Celeribacter indicus: one gene and its partner. The protein of the gene in region 2 binds, or shares a complex with, the protein of the main gene of each other region. Links are inferred from orthologs where the notes say so. Each region holds a gene or a part of one and is shown on either strand. Other genes may lie near its edges. The genes, in order: P73_RS16225 and uvrB.

Region 1 (3,486 bases), 360 kb from region 2 along the record:
CCACCTGCACGAGAGCTCCGTCGCCGTCGGTGCCCTCGAAGACCACGGCATATCCCCGGTCGCCGCCGTAATTCACCGCGTCGGACCGGACGACGCGGGCATTCTCGAGCACGACCGCCTTTTCCCCGCTGAAACTGACCGTATAGGTGTCACCGGGGGAGAAGACATAGGGACTGTCGTCGCCCGGCTGCGAGGTGATGACGAGATCATGCGAGGCGGTGGGCGGATAGTCGAAGCTGGAGGTGCCGCGTCCGGAATTCACATTCCGGCCGGTCGCCACCGCGAACTGGCTGTCTTCGGCATAGATGGTCAGTGCCATGGCGCCCTCCAATCGGGGAGGACATTACCGGCACAGGCTTAAGCTCCGGTAAAAACGCGCGGGAATCGCCTCAGAACGGCACATCCCCGGCCTGGTCGGCCGGCAGGACGAATCCGGCGACGAGCTTCTTCGGCCCGGAATGGTCGAATTCGATCGTGAGCTTGTCGCCCTCGATCTCGATCACCTCGCCATAGCCGAACTTCTTGTGGAATACCCGGTCGCCGACCGTGTAGGCGGAGGTGGCGGTCGCGTCGATCACCATATGCCGGCTTTCCGCCGGCTGGCGCATCCCGCGCTGCCCCGCCCGCGCCTGCATCCGCTTCCAGCCGGGGGAATTGTAGACATCGGCCTTCGCCGCGCGGTCCTCGAAAGACGACATCCCGCCGCCCGCGCCGCCCGCGGCAAAGCCCGCATTGGCGCCGTAAAGGCCCGAGGGCGTCATCACGTCGACATGTTCCGGATCGAGTTCGTCGATGAAGCGCGAGGCGAGTTGCGACTGCCATTGCCCGTAGACGCGGCGGTTGGCGGCGAAGGAGATCGTGCAAAGCTCCTCGGCGCGGGTGATGCCGACATAGGCCAGACGCCGCTCCTCCTCGAGCCCCTTGAGGCCGTTCTCGTCCATGCTGCGCTGCGAGGGAAACAGGCCCTCCTCCCAGCCCGGCAGGAAGACCACCGGAAACTCGAGCCCCTTGGCCGCGTGCAGCGTCATGATCGTGACCTTCTCGCCCTGCTCCTCGCTCTCATTGTCCATGATGAGCGCGACATGTTCGAGGAAGCCCGCGAGATTGTCGAACTGTTCCAGGGCCTTGACGAGCTCCTTGAGGTTCTCGAGCCGTCCCGGCGCCTCCGGCGACTTGTCGTTCTGCCACATCGCCGTATAGCCGCTCTCGTCGAGGATCTTCTCGGCCAGTTCGACATGGCTGATCTCGGCAGGGGCGTAATCGACATCCTCCACCACGGCATCCTCGTCGTCGACGCCGGGATAGCGGATCTGCTGGACGTTGAGCGAGGCCCAGCGGTCGAGATCCGCGATGAGCTGCGCCACGCCCGCTTTCGCCTTGCCCTTCAAAAGCCCCTCCCCGACCGCGATGCGCGCCCCGTCGAGCAGGCTCATGCCATTGGCCCGCGCCGCGATCTGGATCTCCTGCAAGGCCTTGTCGCCCACGCCGCGTTTCGGCGTGTTGATGATCCGTTCAAAGGCGAGATCGTCCGAGGGCTGGGTGACGACGCGGAAATAGGCCATCGCGTCGCGGATCTCCATCCGCTCGTAGAATCGGGGGCCGCCGATCACGCGATAGGGCAGTCCGATGGTCAGGAACCGGTCCTCGAAGGCGCGCATCTGATGCGAGGCGCGGACGAGGATTGCGATTTCTTCCATACTAAACCTATGGAAAGCAGGATGAAGCGGCTCTTCATTTTGCCACCGCTCCGTGAGATCCCACATCAGTTTACGTGTTTTAAACTCTTTAAGAGGGCTGTTTTGAGTTCGAAATCGCTCGTATAGTTCTTCCGGTGTCCTCACCCCTCCCAGCGCCCCTTTCTTTGCAAGGCGTTCAAATTCCTGAACAATATCCTTTGATCTCGGATTATTTCTTTGTTTCGCGTAACGGGAGGTGCCGCCATGCAGCGCCTCGATCTCCTCCCCGACCCAGCGCGCCTCCACCTCACCGTCCCAATGGCCGATGAGCCGCACCTTCTCGCCCTCCGCCACATCGGTCCAGAGCTCCTTCCCGAGCCGTCCGGTATTGGCGGAGATCACCGAGGACGCGGCGGCGAGGATATGCGGCGTGGAGCGGTAGTTCTGTTCGAGCCGGATCACCTTCGCGCCGGGAAAATCCTTTTCGAACCGCAGGATGTTGCCGACCTCGGCGCCGCGCCAGCCATAGATCGACTGGTCGTCGTCGCCCACGCAGCAGATGTTGCGATGGCCCTGCGCCAGCAGCCTCAGCCAGAGGTATTGCGCCACGTTCGTGTCCTGGTATTCGTCGACGAGGATGTAGCGGTACCAGCGCTGGTATTGCGCCAGAAGGTCGGGATGCTCCTGGAAGATCGTGACCATGTGGAGCAGCAGGTCGCCGAAATCGACGGCGTTGAGCGTCTTCAGCCGCTCCTGGTAGTCGGCATAGAGCCGGGTCGCGCGGCCGTTGAACTCCGCGCCTTCCGCGCCGGGCACCTTGCCGGGCGTGAGCGCGCGGTTCTTCCAGCCGTCGATGATCCCGGCGAGCTGCCGCGCGGGCCAGCGTTTCTCGTCGATTCCCGCCGCGGAGATGAGCTGTTTCAGCAGGCGGATCTGGTCGTCCGTGTCGAGGATGGTGAAATTCGATCGCAGCCCGGCAAGCTCGGCATGGCGGCGCAACTGCCGGACGCAGACGGAATGGAAGGTGCCGAGCCAGGGCATGCCCTCGATCGCATGGCCCATGAGGCCCGCGACGCGGTCCTTCATCTCGCGCGCGGCCTTGTTGGTGAAGGTCACGGCGAGGATCTCGTTCGGGCGCGCACGCCCGGTGTTCAGCAGATGTGCGATACGGCAGGTGAGCGCCTTCGTCTTGCCGGTGCCGGCACCGGCGAGCATGAGGACGGGCCCGTCGAGCGCCTCCACCGCCTCGCGCTGTGCGGGGTTCAGCCCGTCGAGATAGGGCGCAGGACGGGAGGCCATCGCCATCTGCGACAGCGACGGGCGGGCGGCGGCCTCGAAGGCGTCATCTTCGTTGAAACTGCTCATGGGTCGAGACTACAGGAGCCGGGGGGAGAGGGAAAGCACGTTCTTGTAATGTTCCGCAGGCGCGGAGGCGGGAACGGCGCACCGCCCCTCACTTCGCCTCGCCGGGCGCGCGGGCGAGAACCTCAACCAGGCGGGAAACATAGCGCGCGAAGAGACGGGAGAAATCGGCGATGTCCTGGGCCTCCCAGCCGTCGAAGATCTCGGCGAAAATGCGCCATTTCGAGCGCGTGTATTCGTCGAGGAAGCGCCGCCCCTTCGCCGTGGTCACGAGCACGGAGCGGCGCGCATCCTCCTGTGCGGCACGGCGTTCGACATAGCCGCGGGACACGAGTTCGGAGACGATGCGCGAGGCGCGGGAGGGATCGACGGCCATGATCTCCGCGACCATGCCGATGGTCGGCTGCACCGGCGCGCGCTGCCCGATCCCGGCGGAGAGCTGCGCCAC
Region 2 (3,303 bases):
CGGGCGCTTTGGCATTGATCCATTGCGCCCTGATTTGTGCGCGTCGACCGAATCATCTAATATTTCCGCCGCCACAAAACAAAACTAAATGCAATAAAAATATCATCCTTTTGTTGCATTGGTGTGGTGAGCGCATTTACTCATTCTGTGACAAAGGGTCCGCCGATTTGGAAAATCTCTGCCAGCTTACTTTACCTCGACCTCGCTTTGACGACTTTACCGACCAATTTGAACGAGAGATTTGGGAAGCAAAAAAGCGAGTGCGCAGCCGAGCGACGGGTTTGAGCGAGCCTGAATCCGGTCCCGATGACTACGACATTGCGAAATGCAAGGCGCTTTCAAGAATTTACGCGGATTGTGGACACAATCTCACGATCGAGCAAAGGGACTACATCTATAGCGTTTATGGCAATGACGGGTTTCAGAAATGCCCACAGTGTCGGTTTCGCGAAGGAGTTGATTTCTAGTCACCCCTTCCGCCTCCGCCGCCCCGCGGTTCCCCCTCTCTGCCCCGGCCGTCCCGCCGTCGAGCGTCCGCTGGCCTTCTTTGCCGTGTCCACCGCCTGATCCACCGCCGTCTGCCGGGCCATCGGGTCGTCGTGGAGCACGAGGTCGACCGTCTCCAGCCGCTTGATCTCGTCGCGCAGCCGGGCCGCTTCCTCGAATTCCAGGTTCTCCGCCGCCTTGCGCATGTCGGTCTTGAGGCCGTCGAGCACGGCCTGCAAATTCTGCCCCGCCGCCGGCTTGTCGATCGTCGCGGTGACGCGGTTCATGTCCACGTCGCCCCTGTAGAGGCCGGCGAGGATGTCCTCGACATTCTTCTTCACCGTCTCGGGCGTGATGCCGTGGGCCTCGTTATAGGCCATCTGCTTCTCGCGCCGCCGGTCGGTCTCCGCCATGGCGCGTTCCATCGAGCCGGTGATCCGGTCGGCGTAGAGGATCACCCGCCCCTCGGCGTTGCGCGCGGCGCGGCCGATGGTCTGGATCAGCGAGGTTTCCGAGCGCAGGAAGCCCTCCTTGTCGGCGTCGAGAATGGCGACCAGACCGCATTCGGGAATGTCGAGCCCCTCGCGCAGCAGGTTGATCCCGATCAGCACGTCGAAGGCGCCGAGCCGCAGGTCGCGCAGGATCTCGATCCGTTCGATTGTGTCGATATCGGAGTGCATATACCGCACGCGCACCCCCTGTTCGTGCAGGTATTCTGTAAGATCCTCCGCCATGCGCTTCGTGAGCGTGGTCACGAGGACGCGGCGGCCGAGATCGGCCATCCGGCGCGCCTCGTCCAGCAGGTCGTCGACCTGCGTCTCCACCGGCCGGATCTCCACCACCGGGTCCAGAAGGCCGGTGGGGCGGATGATCTGTTCGGTGAACACGCCGCCGGTCTGTTCCAGCTCCCAGGCGGCGGGCGTGGCGGAGACGAAGACGGATTGCGGCCGCATCGCGTCCCATTCCTCGAACTTGAGCGGCCGGTTGTCCATGCAGGAGGGCAGGCGGAAGCCGTGTTCGGCGAGCGTGAACTTGCGCCGGTAGTCGCCCCGGTACATGCCGCCGATCTGCGGCACGGAGACGTGGCTCTCGTCGGCGAAGACGATGGCGGTGTCGGGGATGAATTCGAAGAGCGTGGGCGGCGGCTCGCCCGGCGCACGGCCCGTCAGGTAGCGCGAATAATTCTCGATCCCGTTGCAGAAGCCCGAGGCCTCCAGCATTTCCAGGTCGAAATTCGTCCGCTGTTCGAGCCGCTGCGCCTCCAGAAGCTTGCCCTCGTCGGTGAGCTGCGTGAGGCGCTGTTTCAGCTCGGTCCTGATGCCGGTGATCGCCTGTTTCAGCGTCGGCTTGGGCGTGACGTAGTGGGAATTGGCGTAGATGCGGATCTTTTCGAAGCCGTCGGTCTTCTTGCCGGTGAGCGGGTCGAATTCGGTGATGCTTTCCAGCTCCTCGCCGAAGAAGCTGAGCCGCCAGGCGCGGTCCTCGAGGTGGGCGGGCCAGATCTCGAGACTGTCGCCGCGCACCCGGAAGGAGCCGCGGTCGAAGGCGGCGTCGTTGCGGCGGTACTGCTGCGCCACGAGATCGCCCATGATCTGACGCTGGTCGTAGCTCTTGCCCGCCTCCAGGTCCATGGTCATCGCCATGTAGAGCTCCGGCGAGCCGAGGCCGTAGATGCAGGACACCGAGGCCACGATGATCACGTCGTCGCGTTCGAGCAGGGCCCGCGTGGCGGAGTGGCGCATGCGGTCGATCTGTTCGTTGATCTGGCTTTCCTTCTCGATGAACGTGTCCGAGCGCGGCACATAGGCCTCGGGCTGGTAATAGTCGTAATAGGAGACGAAATATTCGACCGCATTCTCGGGAAAGAAGCCCTTGAACTCGCCGTAGAGCTGGGCGGCGAGCGTCTTGTTCGGGGCGAGGACGATGGCGGGGCGCTGGGTCGCCTCGATCACCTTGGCCATGGTAAAGGTCTTGCCCGTCCCGGTCGCCCCAAGGAGCACCTGGTCGCGCTCCCCCGCCTCGATGGCCGCGGCGATCTCGGCGATGGCGGTGGGCTGGTCGCCGGAGGGCTCGAAACTGCTGTGCATGACGAAGCGTTTGCCGCCCTCGAGTTTCGGGCGGGATTTCAGCTCGGCGGCGGGCGCGCTCATCATCGGGAGATCCATGCGGGGTCCTTTGGGGGCAGGGGCAGGGGACGGTTAACAGATGATCTCTTTTTGTTCACGTTTCAAGTGTGGAGCGGCGGAGGGGGGAGGGGGGCAGGAGTGGCGCGCCTGGTCCCGGCGACTCAGGCCGGACCTTCCGCCGCCTGGGACGGGGGGTGACGGGGGGTGACGGCGGGCGGGCGCAGGCGCTCCCTGCGCGATCCGATGGCGCGGCAGGATTAACAAAGTGTTACTACTTTCACGAGAGTTTTATCGAAAACAATACAACCCTGACGATATTTTTCGCTTGATCGAGGGCGCGACTGTCCTTAGGGTCGTCCGTGCAAGCAGCAGAAAGGACTGTCCGGCTCCGGGCGCACCACCCACCCCACCCCTCGCTCCCAAGTCCGGGGTCGGCAGTCATCCCTTCGAAATCGTTCGAAGTCACCCGCCCGGTCCCCCACCGGGCGGGTTTCGCTGTGCCGGGACGGCGCGCGGTTGGCGCGCGAAGGGCTTGAAACGCCGCCCGGAAACGGGGATAAGGCTTGGCAGGCAACAAGGAGTCACCGATGCGCGCCCGTATCTATCAGCCCGCACGCAATGCCATGCAGTCCGGCCAGGCGAAGACGAGACAATGGTATCTCGACTACGCGCCCGCCTCTGCCCGCAACAT

What was found.
Region 1: the proteins of uvrB (region 2) and P73_RS16225 are in contact, whole or in part, in a crystal structure (PDB 7EGT), measured with the Thermus thermophilus proteins. The link is inferred for Celeribacter indicus from one-to-one orthologs. Residues at the interface, in WP_096411307.1 of Thermus thermophilus: Glu23, Leu25, Arg26, Asp27, Gly28, Glu29, Arg30, Phe31, Arg55, Glu326, Asp327, Phe328, Glu379, Ser382, Gln383, His398, Gly400, Arg401; in WP_096412145.1 of Thermus thermophilus: His654, Arg656, Phe657, Gln666, Asp668, Glu669, Lys680, Arg681, Leu682, Ser683, Lys685, Tyr686, Ala687.

Annotation. Positions count from the first base shown.
Region 1 is NZ_CP004393.1:3,290,290-3,293,775, forward strand. What follows is about bases 190-3,358. They hold P73_RS16225 (ATP-dependent helicase), read right to left. Parts: upstream 3,042-3,358; coding sequence 390-3,041; downstream 190-389. Other genes in these bases: P73_RS24515 (Hint domain-containing protein), read right to left, coding at 190-319; P73_RS16230 (MarR family winged helix-turn-helix transcriptional regulator), read right to left, coding at 3,130-3,358. Outside these bases: more of P73_RS24515, read right to left, coding at 1-189; more of P73_RS16230, read right to left, coding at 3,359-3,486. UniProt on the Escherichia coli protein: A helicase with DNA-dependent ATPase activity. Unwinds DNA duplexes with 3'-5' polarity. Translocates on single-stranded DNA with 3'-5' polarity. Initiates unwinding more efficiently from a nicked substrate than double-stranded DNA.
Region 2 is NZ_CP004393.1:3,648,388-3,651,690, reverse strand. What follows is about bases 60-3,045. They hold uvrB (excinuclease ABC subunit UvrB), read right to left. Parts: upstream 2,652-3,045; coding sequence 468-2,651; downstream 60-467. Outside these bases: P73_RS18000 (ETC complex I subunit), read left to right, coding at 3,200-3,303. UniProt on the Escherichia coli protein: The UvrABC repair system catalyzes the recognition and processing of DNA lesions. A damage recognition complex composed of 2 UvrA and 2 UvrB subunits scans DNA for abnormalities.